DNA from 4 places in the Nocardia sp. XZ_19_385 genome. Region 1 is predicted to be linked to each of the others. Evidence: riboswitches for the same ligand, from Rfam matches in the RefSeq annotation. Region 1 holds a riboswitch; each other region holds the start of a gene.
The links. A riboswitch is a leader RNA that binds a small molecule or an ion and turns the genes downstream of it on or off. The one in region 1 is predicted to bind S-adenosylmethionine.
Positions count from the first base shown of each region.

Region 2: it holds a riboswitch for S-adenosylmethionine, as region 1 does, so the genes downstream of both, IBX22_RS22550 (homoserine O-acetyltransferase) here and IBX22_RS15835 (rhodanese-like domain-containing protein) in region 1, are expected to answer to the same signal.
Region 3: it holds a riboswitch for S-adenosylmethionine, as region 1 does, so the genes downstream of both, IBX22_RS19480 (aminotransferase class V-fold PLP-dependent enzyme) here and IBX22_RS15835 (rhodanese-like domain-containing protein) in region 1, are expected to answer to the same signal.
Region 4: it holds a riboswitch for S-adenosylmethionine, as region 1 does, so the genes downstream of both, IBX22_RS31610 (GNAT family N-acetyltransferase) here and IBX22_RS15835 (rhodanese-like domain-containing protein) in region 1, are expected to answer to the same signal.

Region 1 covers NZ_JACVEE010000002.1:679,930-684,659, reverse strand. The annotation lists gene IBX22_RS15845 (FAD-dependent oxidoreductase) at 1-1,250, opposite strand, end outside; gene IBX22_RS15840 (DUF4878 domain-containing protein) at 1,501-1,953, shown strand; SAM riboswitch class IV at 2,005-2,120, shown strand; gene IBX22_RS15835 (rhodanese-like domain-containing protein) at 2,136-2,552, shown strand; gene IBX22_RS15830 (O-succinylhomoserine sulfhydrylase) at 2,578-3,792, shown strand; gene fgd (glucose-6-phosphate dehydrogenase (coenzyme-F420)) at 3,853-4,730, opposite strand, start outside.
Region 2 covers NZ_JACVEE010000002.1:2,181,112-2,185,841, reverse strand. The annotation lists gene IBX22_RS22560 (helix-turn-helix domain-containing protein) at 1-201, shown strand, start outside; gene IBX22_RS22555 (hypothetical protein) at 331-645, shown strand; gene IBX22_RS22550 (homoserine O-acetyltransferase) at 647-1,783, opposite strand; SAM riboswitch class IV at 1,832-1,942, opposite strand; gene IBX22_RS22545 (TetR/AcrR family transcriptional regulator) at 2,052-2,756, opposite strand; gene IBX22_RS22540 (MFS transporter) at 2,907-4,400, shown strand; gene IBX22_RS22535 (NADP-dependent isocitrate dehydrogenase) at 4,687-4,730, shown strand, end outside.
Region 3 covers NZ_JACVEE010000002.1:1,455,528-1,460,257, reverse strand. The annotation lists gene IBX22_RS19490 (Pls/PosA family non-ribosomal peptide synthetase) at 1-1,461, opposite strand, end outside; gene IBX22_RS19485 (LysE family translocator) at 1,603-2,238, opposite strand; SAM riboswitch class IV at 2,365-2,479, shown strand; gene IBX22_RS19480 (aminotransferase class V-fold PLP-dependent enzyme) at 2,527-3,837, shown strand; gene IBX22_RS19475 (hypothetical protein) at 3,889-4,182, opposite strand; gene IBX22_RS19470 (TetR/AcrR family transcriptional regulator) at 4,338-4,730, shown strand, end outside.
Region 4 covers NZ_JACVEE010000004.1:569,941-574,670, reverse strand. The annotation lists gene IBX22_RS31620 (glycosyltransferase) at 1-15, shown strand, start outside; gene IBX22_RS31615 (hypothetical protein) at 1,244-2,254, opposite strand; SAM riboswitch class I at 2,470-2,564, shown strand; gene IBX22_RS31610 (GNAT family N-acetyltransferase) at 2,746-3,324, shown strand; gene IBX22_RS31605 (LLM class flavin-dependent oxidoreductase) at 3,321-4,406, shown strand; gene IBX22_RS31600 (ABC transporter substrate-binding protein) at 4,403-4,730, shown strand, end outside.

The DNA of each region.
Region 1 (4,730 bases):
CCCTTGCCCTCGAGGAACGCGGTGACTGCGTCCAGCTCCGGCTCCGGGGCCGGGGTGAAGTTCGCGCTGTCGTCGAGCAGGCAGGCCACGGTCTCGTTGGCGTCGCCCTTGGTGTGACCGATCAGGCCGACCGGGCCGCGCTTGATCCAGCCGGTGACGTAGGTGGCCGGCAGGTAGCGCGCGGCGCCGTCGGCATCCTCGTCGGCCAGCACGCGACCGGCCTCGTTCGGCACGGTGCCCGCCTGCTCGTCGAAGGGAAGGTTGTTGATGTTCTGCGAGAGGTAGCCGACCGCGCGGTAGATCGCCTGCACATCCCACTCGCGGAACACGCCGGTGCCCTTGACGTTTCCGGTGCCGTCGAGCTGGGTGCGCTCGGTGCGCAGGCCGACGACCTTGCCGTCGGCGCCGAGCACCTCGGCGGGCGACTCGAAGAAGTGCAGGAACAGCTTGTGCGGACGGCTGCCCTGGTCGCGGATCGCCCACTGCTCCAAGGTGTTGGCGACCATGTCGACCTGCTTGGAGTGGCGGCGCGCGGCCTCGGAACCGGCGTCGTAGTCGATGTCCTCGGGGTCGACGATGACCTCGATGGTCGGCGAGTGGTCGAGCTCGCGCAGCTCCAGCGGCGTGAACTTGGCCTGCGCCGGGCCGCGACGGCCGAACACGTGCACCTCGACGGCCTTGTTGTTCTTGAGGCCCTGGTAGACGTTCGGCGGGATCTCGGTCGGCAGCAGTTCGTCACCGGTCTTGGCGAGCACGCGCGCCACGTCGAGCGCGACGTTGCCGACGCCGAGCACGGCGACCTTCTCCGCGTCCAGCGGCCATTCGCGCGGCACGTCGGGGTGGCCGTCGTACCAGGACACGAAGTCCGCGGCGCCGTAGGAGCCGTCCAGGTCGATGCCCGGGATGTCGAGTGCGCGGTCGGCGTTGGCGCCGGTCGAGAAGATGACCGCGTCGTAGAAGCGCCGCAGATCGTCGAGGGTGATGTCGGTGCCGTAGTCGATATTGCCGAGTAGGCGGACCTGCTCTTTGTCGAGCACCTTGTGCAGGGCGGTGATGATGCCCTTGATGCGCGGATGGTCCGGCGCGACGCCGTAGCGGATCAGACCGAACGGCGCGGGCATGCGCTCGTACAGGTCGATACTCACCTCGGCATCGGATTTCATCAACGCGTCGGCGGCGTAGATACCGGCCGGTCCTGCGCCCACGATCGCGATGCGGAGCGGGCGAGTGGCTGCACTCTGTTCGGTCATCTCTTACGCGCACCTTCGGTCGAAAAATAATGGCGTCCTTCTTAGCCTAGGCTAAGTAGAGCTGCCGCTGCGGTTGCCCCTGACGATGCGGCTGGTGCTGCTGGCTCGTAACTGCGAAGCCACCAGGTCGCTCCCGTGCCGCACAGCCACATGGTGATGGTGCCCAGACCACGGTCTCGCGATTCTATCGGTGACGCCACCGACCGCCTGCACGGGTGCCGCCGACCAGGGATAAGGGATCATCGACACCATGACCGAGCAGCAGCCCAAGCCAGAGGACGAACCGATCCTGGTCGAACAGACCGACCAGCGGTCCATGACGCCGTTCATCGCCGCCGCGGTGCTGACCGCGATCGTGCTGGTGGCGGTGTTCGCGGGCGGGCTGCTGTCCCCGGCTGAGAAAAATGTCACAGAATCGGACCGGATCTCCGCAGCCGTCAGCAATTACGTCGGCGGGCGCGCGCAGCAGGACGAGGTGCCCGCGCCGGGCACCGCGTGCGCCGGGTTCGACGAGGCCAAGTCGCCGCTGGCCGCGCAGTTCGGGGCGGGTGGCCGAAAGTCGGTGGAGGTCGCCAGGATCGAGGGGCAGTCCGTCAACGGGGACAAAGCCAAGGCCACCGTCACCACCAACATGGACGGCAAGGAGACCACCGAAACGTGGAACCTGGTCCGCGCCGACGGCAAATGGCTGGTCTGCAACTGACCCGATTCCGGTGTTTGACAGCCCGGCCCCTGTCCAGGCAATCTCAGTCCAGGTCATGAGCACCAGCGCCAAGCCCCGGCTCGCTGGTCGGCAACCCTCCTCCGCGGTGGGGTGCTCCGGGTGACGACCTGGCACGCATCCGAACCCCGATGCGGCAAGTGCGGATTCACAGGAGGATCGACATGACTTACGCCGGCGACATCACCCCGCAGCAGGCGTGGGACCTGTTGCGCGAGCACCCCGAAGCCGTCCTGATCGACGTGCGCACCGAAGCCGAATGGCGCTTCGTCGGCGTACCCGACACCACCGCGATCGAGCGCCCCACCGTGCTCATCGAATGGGTCGACGGCACCGGCGCGCGCAACCAGGCCTTCGCCGACCAGCTCAGCAAAGCCCTCGACGGCCGCGCCCCGGAAGCCCCCGTGGTGTTCCTGTGCCGCTCCGGCCAGCGCTCCGCGCATGCGGCGACCGTGGCCACGCAGCTCGGCATCGCGCCGGCCTACAACGTTGACGAAGGCTTCGAGGGTCCGCTCGACGCGAACGGTCACCGCGGTGGCGCCGGTTGGCGCGCCCAGGGCTTGCCGTGGCGGCAGTCGTGACCACGAGTTCTGTGGAGGAACAGTCATGATCACTGGTGGTGCGTTCGACAAGCCGCTGCCCGAAGGCGTCGGCCCGGCCACCCTCGGCGTGCGAGGCGGCTTGCGGCGCAGCGGTTTCGAGGAAACCTCCGAGGCGCTGTACCTGAGCTCCGGTTTCGTCTACGAGAGTGCCGAAGCGGCCGAGGCGTCGTTCACCGGCGAGATCGAGCACTTCGTCTACTCCCGCTACGGCAACCCGACGGTGGCCATGTTCGAGGAGCGGATGCGGCTGATCGACGGCGCCGAAGCGTGTTTCGCGACCGCGAGCGGCATGTCGGCCGTCTTCACCGCGCTCGGCGCGCTTTTGGGCGCCGGCGATCGGCTGGTGGCCGCGCGCAGCCTGTTCGGTTCCTGTTTCGTGGTGTGCAACGAGATCCTGCCGCGCTGGGGTGTGGAGACCGTCTTCGTCGACGGTGACGACCTGGACCAGTGGGAGCAGGCGCTGTCGGTGCCGACCCAGGCGGTGTTCTTCGAGACGCCCGCCAACCCGATGCAGACCCTCGTCGACGTGCGCAAGGTCTCCGAGCTCGCCCATGCGGCGGGCGCGAAAGTGGTGCTGGACAACGTCTTCGCCACCCCGCTGCTGCAGCGCGGCTTCGACCTCGGCGCCGACGTGCTGGTCTACTCCGGCACCAAGCACATCGACGGCCAGGGCCGCGTCCTCGGCGGCGCCATCCTCGGCGACCACGACTACATCGACGGCCCGGTGAAAAACCTGATGCGCCACACCGGTCCGGCGCTGAGCCCGTTCAACGCCTGGACCTTGTTGAAGGGCCTGGAGACGATGCCGCTGCGGGTGAACCACTCCGCTGCTTCGGCTTTGCGCGTCGCGCAGTTCCTGGACGAGCACAAGGCGGTGAACTGGGTGCGCTACCCGTACCTGGAATCGCATCCGCAGCACGCTCTGGCCAAGAGCCAGATGAGCGCGGGCGGCACCGTGGTCACCTTCGAGCTCAACGCCCCGGCCGACGAGGCGAAGAAGCGTGCCTTCGAGGTGCTGAACCGCTTGCGCATCGTCGACATCTCCAACAACCTCGGCGACTCCAAGACCCTCATCACGCACCCGGCGACCACCACGCACCGCGCGATGGGCCCCGAGGGCCGCGCCACTATCGGTCTCACCGACGGCGTGGTCCGGATCTCGATCGGCCTCGAGGACGTCGAAGACCTCCTCGGCGACCTGGATCACGCCCTGAGCTGAGCTACGGCAGAGACGAAACACCCCCCGGTGCGCCGGGGGGTGTTTTTCTTTGTGCTGGGCTCAGCCCAGGGCGCGCAGGCGGGGGGCCAGGTCGCGCTGGAACAGGTCCAGGAAGCGGCGCTGGTCGTGGCCGGGGGCGTGGAAGACCAGGTGGTTCAGGCCCGCGTCGAGGTAGGGCTTGATCAGGTCGACGGCCTGGTCCGGGTCGCTGGCGACGATCCAGCGCTTGGCGATCTGCTCGATCGGCAGCGCGTCGGCGGCGGTCTCCATTTCGATCGGGTCGGTGATGGAGTGCTTCTGCTCCGGGGTCAGCGAGAGCGGGGCCCAGAAGCGCGTGTTCTCCAGGGCCAGTTCGGGATCGGTGTCGTAGGAGATCTTGATCTCGATCATCCGGTCGATGGTGGCGACGTCGCGGCCGGCCTTGGCGGCGCCTTCGGCGACGGCGGGCATCAGCTTCTCGGTGTAGAGGTCCATGCCCTTGCCGGAGGTGCAGATGAAACCGTCACCCGCGCGGCCGGCGTACCGGGCGACCAGCGGGCCGCCGGCGGCGACGTAGATCGGGATGCCGCCCTTGGGCACGTCGTAGATGGAGGCGCCGACGGTCTTGTAGTACTGGCCGTCGAAGTCGGTGCGGTCGCCGGTCCACAGCGCGCGCATCAGGTCGACGGCTTCGCGCAGCCGCCCGAAACGCTCCTTGAACTCCGGCCATTCACCGGTGTATCCGGTGGCGATCTCGTTCAGCGCCTCACCGGTGCCCACACCGAGCATGACGCGGTCCGGGTACAGGCAGCCCATGGTGGCGAAGGCCTGCGCGATCACCGCCGGGTTGTACCGGAAGGTCGGGGTGAGCACCGAGGTGCCGAGCTGGATGCGCTTGGTGCGTTCACCGACCGCCGCCATCCAGGCCAGCGAGAACGGCGCGTGCCCACCCTTGTGCC
Region 2 (4,730 bases), 1.5 Mb from region 1:
AAGATGCTGACGCAAACCCTCCGCCAACTGGAGTGCGACGGATTCGTCTCACGCACAGTGCATCCCACCGTGCCGCCGCGCGTGGAGTACATCCGCACCGAACTCGGCCACAGCCTGCGCACTCCCATCGCGGCACTGCGCGAGTGGATCGAAACCAATATCAACCGGATCGAGCAAGCGCGGCGCGAGGCAGCGAAATGACCATGGAAGGTCAGTTCAGAGGCATCGCTGCGGCGACCACCCGGCGTAAAGTCGAGCCATAGCCTAATAAGGTGCCGTCCCAGACCTCGGCGGCCGGTCCGATGCACCGACCCAGCGTAGGGAGACGGCATGCCAGGCAAGTTCGATGGCATCGACTGCGGCTTGTTCCCGTTGTGGACAGTCGCCGCCTTCATCTGCGGCGACGGCGAGGCGCCGGTCGGGACGGCCAGCGCCCGGGACCTATCGATGGCAGCCGGCCTGGTATGCGCGTATCTGCCTGTCCCCCAGGCGGATTTCGCGGGCTACTACTTGATCGCCACCCGCGCCGACTCCTACAAAGACCGCTTCACCAACGGCGCGGCGACACCCGTATGGCGCAGTACACCGCTACACGAACCCGACGGCTGGGCCGCAGGTCCGTGGAGCGCCCTCGAAACGTCTTGAGCTACCGGTTCTCTCGCGCCAGTCGCATGGTCTCGATGAGCAGCTTGGATACCGCCGCCGCCTCGGTGAGGAACCCGTCGTGGCCGTCGCGCGAGTGCACGACCTCGAGCCGGGCACAGCCGGGCAGCAGGTCGGCGAGTTCCTGCTGGGTGCGCAGCGGGTAGAGCCGATCGGAGTCGACGCCGCCGACCACACACGGCACCGGAGTCGCGGCCAGCGCGGCCTCGACACCGCCGCGCCCGCGGCCGACATCGTGCCGGTTCATCGCCTCGGTGAGCAGCACATAGGTGGCGGGATCGAAACGGCCGCACAGCTTTTCGGCCTGATGCTCCAGGTAGCTCTGGACCGCGTAGCGGCCGCCGCGCCACGGATCCTCGGCGCCCTGGGCGTGGTTCTCGAAGCGGTGATCCAGTTCGCCTTCGGTGCGGTAGGTCAGGTGCGCGATGCGCCGCGCCAGCCCCATGCCGGTCATCGGCGCGCGATCGGTGCCGTGATAGTTGCCGCCCTGCCAATCCGGATCGGCCTTGATGGCGGCGATCTGGGTGGTCTGGGTGCCGATCTGATCGGCGGTGGCGCGCGCGCCGACCGCGAGCACCAGCGCGGCGGCCACCCGCTCGGGGGCGCCGACCATCCATTCCAGGACGCGCATGCCGCCCATCGAACCGCCGACGACCGCGGCCAGCCGGTCGATGCCGAGCAGATCCATCAGGGCGATCTCCGCGGTCACCTGATCGCGGATCGAGATCTCGGGAAAACGTGCGCCCCATGGCTTTCCGTCCGGCGCCAAGGTAGCCGGGCCGGTGCTGCCCTTGCAGCCGCCGAGCACGTTGGTGGCGATGACGCACCATTCGTCGGTGTCGATCGGCGCGCCGGGGCCGACCATGCCGTCCCACCAGCCGGGCAGCTGGTGCAGATTGTCGGGGGCGCCGATCACGTGCGAGTCGCCGGTCAAGGCATGCTCGACCAGCACCACGTTGTCGAGGGTGGGCGAGAGTTCGCCCCAGCGTTGCACCGCGAGCTGGACGTCCGGGACCACAGCCCCGTTCTCCAGGCGCACATCGCCGATCGGGATCAGGCCGAGCCGGCCGTCCGGGGCGGGTAACAGGCGTCGGGTGTTCGGTTCGGTCTGCACGGTCACGCCGTCTGACCGATCACATGGGTTGCACACATGATGAGGACCTCCTGAACAGCGCGCTTGCTCCCGTCTTTCGAGAGCCAGGTCATCACCCGGAGCACCCCACCGCTGCTGGAGGGTTGCCGACCAGCGAGCCGGGGCTTCGCGCTGGCACTCATGACCTGAGGAACATGGTAGCTGGCGGTCGGTCGACGGTAGAAATCACGTCGACAAGATCACGCGAGCACCGCTGGTCCCGGTCGGAAACCGCCGGGACGACACAGCGTGGGAACTACTTGGACAGCGGGGCGCTACACAGCGCGCGGAGCTCGTCGAACGCGCGGAGCACGATCGTCCGGGTGGCACACGCCGCGGTCTGGGGATCACCGGTCAGGATCAGGTCCGGGTCGGCGTCGAAGGCGATGTGACACATCATCTGCCAGGTCGCGACGGCCAAACGCACTTTGAGTGAATCGGATTCCACCCCGAGCCGTTCGGCCAGCGCCGCGGTGACGGCTTCGCCCTTGCGGTCGCCGAATTCCATCGCGCGCGCGTTGACCGCCGGGCTGCTGCGCACGATCCGCTGCATCTTCTGGAACCGGCGGAAGGAGATGAGCTCATCGGCGTCGTTGCCCGCGGCCAGGTCGACCATGTGCAGATAGGCGTCACACATCGCCTGCAGCGGGTTGTCGATGCTCGGCCGGGCCCGCAGCAGTCCCGCGATGGCCTGCCCGAAATCCTCGACCGGGCCCAGGACGATGTCCTCTTTGATCTCGAAGTACCGGTTCACGGTGCGCGGCGAGACATCGGCGGCGTTCGCGATCTGTTCCACGGTCGTCGCCTCGAAGCCCTGCTCATCGCATAGATCGAGCGCTATTTCGATGATCCGCGACCGGGTTTGCTGCTTCTTGCGCTCCCGCAATCCGGCGGCCGGCGCCTTGGCACCCGGCGCTGGTTCGGGATCGGCGGTGGGGCCGGTCGATGAGTCGTCGAGCATGTCGCCACCATAACGCAGCTCATTCCGCCACTTGGCCGAATGAGTCAAATGTCGCACTACGACATTTTTCCCTTGACGCCAAATGTCGCACAGTGCCAGGATCGTCTGCGTACTTCTGAAACAGCTCGTCCCAGATGAGGGAGAAAACCCGTGACCCGAACTGCGCCAGCGGCGGATGTTCTTGAAAAACAAAGCGGCTCGGCCCGGTGGTGGGCGCTCGGCGTGATCGCCTTGGCCCAGCTGATGGTGGTGCTGGACGCCACCATCGTCACCATCGCGCTGCCCTTCGCACAACGTGATCTGGACATCAGCGACGGCAACACCCAGTGGGTGCTCACCGCCTACACGCTGATCTTCGGCGGCCTGCTGTTGCTCGGCGGACGCCTCGCCGACTACCTGGGGCGGCGCAAGATCTTCATGATCGGCCTGATCGGCTTCGCCGCCGCCTCCGCGCTGGCCGGTCTCGCCCAGAACGGCGCACAGCTGTTCGCGGGCCGTGGCCTGCAGGGCGCGTTCGCCGCACTGCTCGCCCCTGCGGCGCTGTCGCTGCTGTCGGTGACGTTCACCGAGACCAAGGAGCGCGCCCGCGCGTTCGCGGTGTTCGCCGGCATCTCGGCGGGCGGCGCGGCCATCGGCCTGATCGCCGGTGGCGCGCTCACCGAATACGCCTCGTGGCGCTGGACGCTGCTGGTCAACACCCCGATCGCGATCCTCGCCCTGGTCGGCGCGTTCGCCTTCGTGCTGAAGGACGTGCCGCTGCCCCGCACCGGCGGTTACGACGTGCCCGGCGCGATCACCGTCACCCTGGGCCTGATCGGCATCGTCTACGGCTTCAGCCGCGCCGCCGAGCACGGCTGGACCGACGGCAGCACCATCGGCTTGATCGTCGCCGGTGTCGCACTGCTCGCCGCGTTCGTCTTCATCGAATCGCGGACCGCGAATCCGCTGCTGCCGCTGCGCATTCCCGGTGAGATCAACCGGGGCGGCGCACTGCTGGCCGCGCTGCTGATCCCGATCGCGATGTTCGCGATGTTCCTGTTCCTGAGCTTCTACTTGCAGAACGTGCTCGGTTACACGCCGCTGAAGGCGGGTGTCGCATTCCTGGCGTTCCCGGCCGGTATCGCCATCTCCGCGGGCGTCACCAGCGCGCTGCTGCCGAAGTTCGGCCCGCGTCCGCTGATGATCGTCGGCGCCGCGCTGGGTGTGATCGGACTGGTGTTGCTGGCCCAGCTCAGCTTCGGCGACAGCTTCGCCACCAGTGTGCTGCCCGCTCAGTTCCTGATCGCGCTCGGCATGGGTCCGCTGTTCGTCGGCATGCAGGCCGTCGCACTGCACCAGGTGGACGAAGAGGACTCGGGCGTGGCCAGCGCACTGCTGAACGCGGCCCAGCAGATCGGTGGCGCGGTCGGCACCGCCTTGCTCACCACGATCTCGGTGCAGGCGGCCAAGGACTACGTCGCCGAAAACCCCGGTATCGACAACTTGGTCGCCCGGGCGTCCATCCACTCCTACGACGTCGCCTTCTATGTCGGTGCGGGCTTCTTCGCGCTGGCCATTCCGATCATCGCGCTGATGATCCGGGACAAGCCGGAGAACCTGATCGAGGGCGCCGAAGACGAAGTGAAAATCCCCGTCGGAGTCTGATTCGGGTAAACGGTCCGTGTATCGCGAGCGACTCGCGATACACGGACCTTGTCTTTCTCAAATAATGGACAAAAGTACTAATGAGTAACTTTCGTCACCATTCTCACTCAGGGGTACTGGCGCGCGGTGAGTTCGTTAGCAGCAGTACGCTTGTCTTGTTTGACCACATGCCTCGCCGACCACGCGGGGCATATACGTTGTCTGTTGGAACAGCTGGGGTCCGCTCACAAGCGTGTTCGCCTGGCCGTGCAATGAGGGCACCATCCTTAGGAGGACCCGCAGAACTATGTCCAAAAAGATCAAGGTTGAAGGCACCGTCGTAGAACTCGA
Region 3 (4,730 bases), 780 kb from region 1:
AACCACGGCCAGACGGGGCACCAGCGGAGCCGGAAGCTGTTCGGCGAGAATGGCCCTGGCACGGGCCGCGTCGAAGCCGTCATCCGGGCCGGTCAGGTAACCAACCAGAATCTTGTTGCCCGCCTTGGTGGTTCGGATCGCCGCTGCCGCGCCGGTGACTCCGGGCAGATGCTGCAAGGCGTTGTCGATTTCACCGAGTTCGATCCGGCGGCCACCCAGTTTGATCTGATCGTCGGCCCGGCCGAGGAAGACCAGGCCCTCCCGGTCATTGCGCACCAAATCGCCACTGCGGTAAGCGCGTTCCCAGCCGACCGACGCGAGTGGCGCGTACTTCTCGGCGTCCTTGGCCGGGTCGAGGTACCGGGCCAAGCCGACGCCGCCGATGACCAGTTCGCCGGATTCCCCCTCCCCCACCGGATTTCCCTCGGCATCGACGACGGTGAGATCCCAGCCATCGAGTGGCAAACCGATCCGAACCGGCCACTTGCCGTTGAGCAGTGCGGCACACGCGACCACGGTCGCCTCGGTGGGCCCGTAGGTGTTCCATACCTCCCGGACGGTCTCCGAATTGCCATTGCCCGCGAGCTTTTCCGCGAGTTCCGGTGGCACCGCCTCGCCACCGAAGATGAGCAGCCGGACCGAGTCCAGCGCCTCCGCGGGCCAGGTCGCGGCCAGCGTCGGCACGGTGGAGACGATGCTGATCTCGCGGCGCACCAGCCACGGACCCAGGTCCGCGCCGGTCCGCACCAGCGCGCGCGGCGCGGGCACCAGGCACGCACCGTGCCGCCAGGCCAGCCACATCTCCTCGCAGGAGGCGTCGAACGCGACCGAAAGACCCGCCAGCACCCGGTCATCGGGCCCGATCGGGGCGTCCTGCAAGAACAGCCGGGCCTCGGCGTCGACGAACGCGGCGGCGTTGCGATGGGTGACCGCAACACCTTTCGGCGTTCCGGTCGAACCGGAGGTGAAGATTATCCACGCGTCGTCCGCCGGCGTCGGCAACTCGGTGGATTCCCGTGCCGTCGTGGCAGTTTCGACCCCGGTGCTTTCGATGCCCGCACCGGTCACGATCGCACTGACGCGCGCTTCACCGAAGACCAGCCGCGCGCGCTCGTCGGGATCGTCGGCATCGACCGGCACATAGGCCGCGCCCGCATGCAATACCGCCAGGATCGCGACATACAGGTCGCTGGAGCCGGACGGCATCCGCACCCCGACCCGGTCCCCGGCCCGCACACCCGCCGCAGCCAATCGCCCGACCACGGTGTCGACCTCGGCGAGCAGTTCGGCATACCCGAGGACGGTCGTACCGTCATCGATAGCGGGAGCGTCGGGATAGGTGTCGGCGGTCGCGGCCAAGATGTCGGCCAGGGTCCTCGCAGGCGGGGCAAGAGTGCCACGCAGCAACGGATTCGATAGCGCGTCCCCGCCCGCTACGGCATCGACCTCCGGCTGGAGCATGCGTCCTGCCCACCTCTCATAGACCTACCTAGCGCAGACGGCGGAAATCTTGCACGACCAGGGTTACCAAAGGGCAAACACCACGGGTAACCAACTGTCCACGGTACCTCCGGTAACGCCGGATTTCGCGTCGGCGGGGTCCTATGCGGCCGAGGCCACAGTGCCGATACCGAGGGCGGCGAGGATGCCGGCGGAGGCCTGCTCCAGGCGGTCGCGCACGGCAGGCTTGCGCAGCAAGGTGACGGCCCGCGAGGCGAGCACCGCGACCAGCACCATTTCGATTGCGGCAATGGCGGATTCGATGGCACCGAGCGCGAGGGTGTTGACGAAGGTCACCTCGGAGAGGAACTGGGGCAGCACCGCCAGGTAGAACAAGCCGACCTTCGGGTTGAACAAGCATGAGATGACGCCCGCAGTGAACGCTGAGCGAATCGACGCGGGTGCGGCCGCGCGCCCTTGCGCCGACGCCGTCTCGTTGCCTGCCTTCCGCTGCTTGCGCAGGTCGATCAGCGCGCGAATTCCCAAGTACAGCAAGTACATTCCGCCGATCAGTTTCAGCAACCGGTAGGCCGTCGCGGACTGTTCGAGCAGCGCGGCGACGCCCGCGGCGACCACCAGCGCCCACACCATGCCGCCCAGCGCCGAACCGACGGCCGCCGCGATCCCCGGTCGGGCATCCGCGATCGAGTAGCGCAGCACCAGGAACGTATCCGGGCCGGGCGTGAGCGAGAGCAAGACGCAGAGTCCGACGAAGCTGAGCAGCAGCGAAAGTGTCACCCCTCCATGGGACCGCATCCGCACCGAGAATGCAAGATTATTCCTAGGACTGCATTTTCATTCACCCATGGAGCCTGCGGACAAGGCGGTTGACAGCACGCCGGTCCGTCTGCCAATCTCGGTTCAGGTCATGAGTACCAGCGCTAAGCCCCGGCTAGCTGGTCGGCAACCCTCCTCCGCGGTGGGGTGCTCCGGGTGACGACCCGGCCGTACGCCCATTCGGGCGCGGCAAGCGCGGACTCGACCGATCTCTCGATTGCGGGTCCCTGGAACGATGGGATTTACGTGATGACTGCTGTGGCCACCAAGACCTGCGCCCCCCTGGCTCGGGTATCCGGCGACGACCTCCAGGTACCGCTCGTGCAGGGCGGAACCACCACCTACGCCAACTTCGACTACGCCGCCAGCGCCCCGGCATTGGCCCAGGTCACCGACCGGGTGCAGCAGCTGCTGCCGTTCTACGCCAGCGTGCACCGCGGCGCCGGCTACGCCTCGCGCATCTCCACCGAGTGCTACGAAGCCGCCCGCGGTTCGGTCGCCCGTTTCCTCGACGCCGCCGACGACCAGGTCGTCGTCTTCACCCGCAACACCACCGACTCGCTGAACCTGCTCGCCGCCTGCGTCCCCGGCGACACCGTGGTCCTCGACATCGAGCACCACGCCAACTTCCTCCCCTGGACCAAGCACGGCCGCCGCGTCGTCCGCGCCGCCGACACCATCGAGGAGACCATCCGGCTACTCGTCGCGGAACTGTGCAGCAAGCCCGCCGCCCTGCTGGCCGTCACCGGCGCCTCCAACGTCACCGGCGAAGTGCTGCCGCTGGAGCGCCTCGCCCAGATCGCCCACCAGTGCGGCGCCCGCATCCTCGTCGATGCCGCCCAGCTGGCCCCGCACCGCCGAATCAGCCTGCGCGCCAGCGGGATCGACTACCTGGCATTCTCCGGCCACAAGCTCTACGCACCGTTCGGCTCGGGCGTCCTCGTCGGCCGCCGCGACTGGCTCGATCAGGCCGAGCCGTACCTGGCCGGTGGCGGCGCCGTTCGCGAGGTCACCACCACCGGCGCCCAGTGGGCTCCCGCCCCGCAGCGCCACGAAGCCGGCTCGCCGAACGTCCTCGGCGCCGCCGCCCTCGCCGCCGCCTGTGACGCCCTGTGTCAGATCGACCCCGCCACCCTGATCTCCCACGAACGCGAACTCGCCGACCGCCTCCGCGCGGGCCTGTCCGCCATCCCCGGCGTCACCCAGCTGCGCCTCTGGTCCGACAGCCCCGACGTCGTCGGCATCGTCGCGTTCACCCTGAACGGCTTCGCACCCGGCGAGGTCGCCGCCTACCTCTCCGCCGAGCACGGCATCGGCATCCGCGACGGCCGATTCTGCGCCCACCCCCTCCTCGCCCGCCTCGGCCTCGACGGCGCGCTGCGCGCCAGCATCGGGCTCGGGTCCAACTCCGCCGACGTCGACCGGCTCGTCCAGGCCGTGGCCACCCTCGTGGCAAACGGCCCGAGCTGGAAGTACGCCAAGACCGACGGTCTCTGGAACCCCACCCCCGAGACCCGCGACTTCGCCGACGCCGCCGCCGGTGCGGCGCCCTGCCTCTAGACCGACTGCCGCCCGGGATGGAAACCATCCCGGGCGGCAGCCCGGCAGCCGCTACTTAAGCTTGGATTCGAGTTCCCCGAGTCGCTTTTCCAGCTCATCGACCGTTTGGATGAGATCCGACATCCTGGTCGAGAGTCCACCCTTGGACTCGCTCGCACCCTGATCGTCGGCCTTCTCCTCAGCCTTCGCCCCGCCTTCCTGCTGCGGCTCGCCCTCCGGATCCTGAGCCGTCACCCGCGGCGCCGTGACCGCGGTCGTTCCCGTATCGGCCGCCGCGAGAGCGGGCCCCTGCAGAGCTACGCCGATGGCGGCCGCGGCCACGATCACTAGCGAGATTCTTCGCATCGACTCTCCTATTTGTGGGGTGTTTTCCAACAGAGCGAGCCCGATCCTAAGAACCGAACGCACTCGCGACCCCGAACAAACCGCCCGCCCACCTATCCCCACCCAGTGCGCCGTGGCCGCCGTCCGACCCACGCTCCGCATTACGCTGTGCGGCGATGGGTACGTCACAGACCAGGCACAGCTATTCCGGACAGTCGGTCCTCGAGCGACGTGCGGAGCGCCGGGCGTTGTTCATCGAGGCGGCGCTCACCGTGTTCGCCGGCAAGTCCTATGCGAAAAGTTCTGTGACAGAGATCTGTTCGGCGGCGGGCCTGTCGCGGCGGCAGTTCTACGAGGAGTACGCCAGCCGCGAAGACCTGCTGATGGCCGCCTACGACGCGGCGCAACAGGCCGCCCGCGCGGCAGTCGCGACGGCCGCGGCGGAGACGTCCGGCGGCTCGGCTCGGGAGCTGGTATCGGCGGGGCTGACCGCCTACCTGGCGGCGATGGTCAGCGATATCCGCCGAGCCAAGGTCGCCTACGTGGAAGTGGTCGGAGTCAGCGACCGA
Region 4 (4,730 bases), on a different contig from region 1:
CCGATGAGCAGTTAACTTTCAGATACCGCACTGCCGTTATCCGGTAGGGGTGTTAGTCCTCCAACTCTGAGCGACAACTCCACCCTGCACCGCCGATTGTCGCTCAAAGTTAGACGAAGAGGAGTACCCACCCTCGACGAAATCGCCCGTTCGCCAGCCACTCCTGAGATTCAGCACGATGCCAGCTACTTCTCGCCCACTCGCGGCAGCACACTGACATGGAAGCGCCACTCGGCGAATAGTTAAGTTTCAGATACCGCACTCTCGCTATCCGGCAGCAGTGTTGGTCCTCCAACTCTGAGCGACAACTCCAACCTGCATCGCCGATTGTCGCTCAAAGTTAGACGAAGAGGTGTATCCACCCCCGGCGAAATCGCCCTTTTGACAGCCGCTTCCGTAATGCAGCAATGCATTAGCTACTCCTCACACATCGCGCGCTGAGGTGAGGTGAGCGCGGGGGCCCGGAGGGCGAGGTGGGGGCGGTGGGGCGGGGGCGGAGGGTGCGGAGAGTGCGTGGAGGGCGACGTGCGTGCGCGAAGAGCGAGGAGAGACGACGTGTGTGCGGCGAGCGCGGTCAGCGAGGTCAGCAAGGCGAGCAAGGTGGGGGCGCGCTGAGGCGAGGTGAGTGCCGGGCGCGGAGGGTGCGGCGAAGCGGGTGCAGGGGCGGGGGTGGGGTGCGGAGTGCGTGGAGGGCGAGGTGCGCACGAAAGCGAGGAAAGGCAAGGGCGGGTGCGGTGAGGCGGGCGGGTGCAGGGGTGCGTTTCTGAGGCCGTATGTGCGCCGCGCCCAATGCGCTCGCAGAAGGGCCAGGGGACCGTGGCGATTCCGGCTGTCGGCAGGTAGAAGCAGGTTTCAGTGCCGTTGACCATCGTGCCGAAGACTGCGGCCAGTACTGTGGCCCGGCCGGTGTCTACCGGAACCGCGCGGATGCCACCGACCGGGACGACGGTGCGGAAGAAGTCGCGGGCGCGTCTGTGCCCGCACGTGCACCCAACGCGCTCGCGGCAGGGTCAGGGTCAGGGTCAGGGTCAGGGTCAGGGTCAGGGGACCGTGGTGATGCCGACTGTCGGCAGGTAGAAGCAGGTTTCGGTGCCGTTGACCATCGTGCCGAAGACTGCGGCCAGTACTGTGCCCCGGCCGATGTCGACCGGAACCGCACGGATGCCGCCGACCGGGACAACGGCGCGGACGAAGTCGCGGGCGCGTCTGCGGCCGTACGTGCGCCCAGTGCGCTCGCGGAGGGTCAGGGGACCGTGGTGATGCCGACTGTCGGCAGGTAGAAGCAGGTTTCGGTGCCGTTGACCATCGTGCCGAAGACTGCGGCCAGTACTGTGCCCCGGCCGGTGTCGACCGGGACCGCGCGGATGCCGCCTACTGGGATGGCGGTGCGGAAGAAGTCGCGGACGGCTTGTTCGGCGAGGGGGCGGAGGGCGGCGGGGACCTCGGGGGGCACCATGCGGCCGAAGACCTCGTTCAGCGGGCCCATGGCGGCGACTCCGCCGCGTCCGTTGTCGACGTTCAGCCAGGCGACGCGCATGCCCGAGCTGTCGGATCGGCTGGGGCCCGACGGCACGAAGGTGAACATGGTCTGGCCGGATTTCACGGCGGTCAGGTCGAGGCCGGGGATCGCGATGCTGTGCACGGGCCAAGGACCAGGGACCGCGCCCGCCACTGCGGGACTGGTGAGGGTGGCGCCCGCACCGGTACACAGCGCTGCCGTGGGGTACAGGAACGGCGTCACACCTAGGGCCTGCAAGGCAGCGAGAGCGGATTGCCCAGCACCTGGCGCCGCGGCGGTGTACGCATGGTCGGTGGGTGCCTCAGCGGTGGGCGCGGGATCGACGAAGCCCGCAGCAGCGGACGCATGATCGGCGGGTGCCACAGCAGCGGGGACGTGATCGACGGGTGCCCCAGCCACGGACGCATGATCGACGATGGCTGCGGACGCATGATCGACGAGGGCCGCAGCGGTGGAGGAGTGATTGACGGGGACCACAGCCACAGACGCGTGATCGACCGGGACCACAGCCACGGACGCATGATCGACCGGGACCACAGCCACGGACGCATGATCGGCAAGGACCGTTGCCGCGGGGACGTGATCGACGGCGGCTGGGGTTTCGGGCAGCGCGATGGCAGGGGCTGGGATGCCGAGGGCGAGGCTGCCCAGGGACAGGGTGGCCACGGTGGCGAGGCGTCGCGGGATGGACGCCCGGGTGCGCCGGGTGTCCGAGTCGAGGGGGCGGATATGCACTGGGAACCTCCTCATCGGCGGAACGATCGAGGTTCAACGGTAAGCCCGCAAACCCGGAAAGCCGGTGATTTGCGGGTCGGCGGGCGGGCGGCGCGGGACGAGCCGCAGTCAGGGGGCGCGACGATAATCCGCCATCTAGCCCCTGGTGACCAGGGCTGCGCTCACCGTGATTTCTACTCTTGTCGCCGAGTTCGCTTGTTCCCCATGATGTTCGAGCACCATCCAGAGCGATTGAGAGACCTGGCTCGCCGACGTCGCAGCAACCCCCCGGTACACCGGGTGCGGGTGCTTCCGCCAGGAACGATGGAGGACCCGATATGAGCACCACACACCGCACCACCTGCTGGGGACGCCGGCACATCGATCAGTGCCGCGGCACCTCGACGGCTTGTCGCCGCTGACGCTGCCAGACCCGCACCCGACGCTGGCCGGGTGGTGCGACCGACGCCGAAGGCTTGGTCGCGTTCATTCTTCTGCCGAGGACCATCGATATGAGTGCGTCGATCGCACCCGCAGCCGGGGCGCTGCCCGGAACACCGGGGAGTCCGGTGCCCCAACGCCTTACCGACCGCAGCCTGCGGGTGCACCGGGTCGCCCAGGACGACCCGCTGGCCACGCCGCTCCTGGCCGAACTCGCCGTCGAATACAGCAGCCGCTACGGCCGCTCCGCCGGTCAGATGCACCACGAACTCCGCAACTACCCGCCCACCCGTTTCGCGGCGCCGCACGGTGGCCTGCTCGTGGTGACCCAGGACTCCGAAGCGGTGGCGGGCGGTGCGTTCCAGCGCTACGACGACGACAGCGCCGAGCTCAAGCGGATCTGGACCTCGAAGGAACACCGCCGGCAAGGGCTGGGCCGCTTCGTGGTGCGGCAGCTGGAGCTCGAGGTCTCCCGGCGCGGCTACCGGCGCATCTACCTCACCACCGGCTGGCGCCAGCCCGAAGCGGTCGCGCTCTACCTGGCTGTGGGGTACACCGCGCTCTTCGACCCGGCGCTCCCGGCCGAGCAGATCGGCGCGCACGCGTTCGAAAAGGTCCTGCCCGCAGCCGATCTGGAGGCGACCGCATGAAGTTCCTGCTGTTCACGCTGGTCGCCCGGACACCCGATCCGCATACCGGCGTGCTGCCCGAGACGCACGAGCGGCTGCGCTCGGTGGTCGACCAGGCCCGGCTCGCCGAGGAACTCGGCTATGACGGTTTCGCGGTCGGCGAGCGGCACGAGGATCCGTTCCTGTCCGCCGCACCCCCGGTGCTGCTCAGTCATATCGCCGCGGTCACCTCGCGGATCACGCTGTTCACCGCCGTGACGACGCTGAGCCTGCTCGATCCGGTGCGGGCCTTCGAGGACTACTCGACACTGGACAACCTGTCCGGCGGACGCCTGGAACTGATCATCGGCAAGGGCAACGGCGCCGCGCAGGCGGAGCTGTTCCACGTCACCACCGACGATCAGTGGGACCGCAACCGGGAAGGGTACGAACTGTTCCGCGCGCTGTGGGCCAGCGACAAGGTGACCTGGACCGGCCGGTTCCGCCCGGAACTGGTTGCGGCCAAAGCCCTTCCGCGCCCCTACCAGCCGTTGCTCCGGATCTGGCACGGCAGCGCCACCAGCCGGGATTCGGTGGAACTGGCCGCGCGCCACGGTGATCCGCTGTTCTCGGCCAATGTCACCAACCCCATCGAGCCTTACGCCGAACTGGTGCGGCACTACCGCGAGCGGTGGGCGCATTACGGGCACGATCCGGCCGACGCGCTGGTCGGGGCGGGCACCGCGGGCTTCCACGTGGCGCCCACCTCGCAGGAGGCGCTCGAGGCGTATCGCCCGATCTTCCGGGCCCGGCTGGGGTTGTCGCGCACGCTCGGCCTGCCCATCGTGTTCGAGACCCTCGAAGACTTCGCCGCCCGCTCCTCGGCGCTGATCGGCAGCCCGGAGCAGGTGCTCGACAAGGTCGGTCGCCAGCACGAGCAGTTCGGCCACGAAGTGATCCATCTGTCCTCCGAACGCGACGGACGCACCGAAGCCCAGCACCGCGGCAGCCTCGAATTGTTCCAGCAGGCCGTGGCGCCCGAGCTGCGCCGCCGCATTCCCAGCCGTCCCCTGGCCGCCGGCCGAACCATCCCCCGGACCGAATTATCTGGAGTTACACCGTGATCCGCACCCGTCATCGCATCGCCACGCTCGCCGGCGCGCTCGCCGCGGCCAGTACCCTGGCCGCCTGCGGCAGCGACACCGGCGGCGCCGGTGGCGACGCCGGACCGCCACAGCCCGGGGGCACGCTGCGCTACGGCCTGTCGTCGGCGCCGACCTGCTCGGACCCGGCGCAGGCGAGCAGCAACCAGACGCTCTACGTCACCCGCCAGATCGTCGACTCGCTGACCGATCAGGATCCCGAGACCGGCGAGATCAGGCCGTGGCTGGCGCGCAGCTGGGAGGCCGGCCCGGACGCGAAGGTGTTCACCTTCCACCTGGCCGACA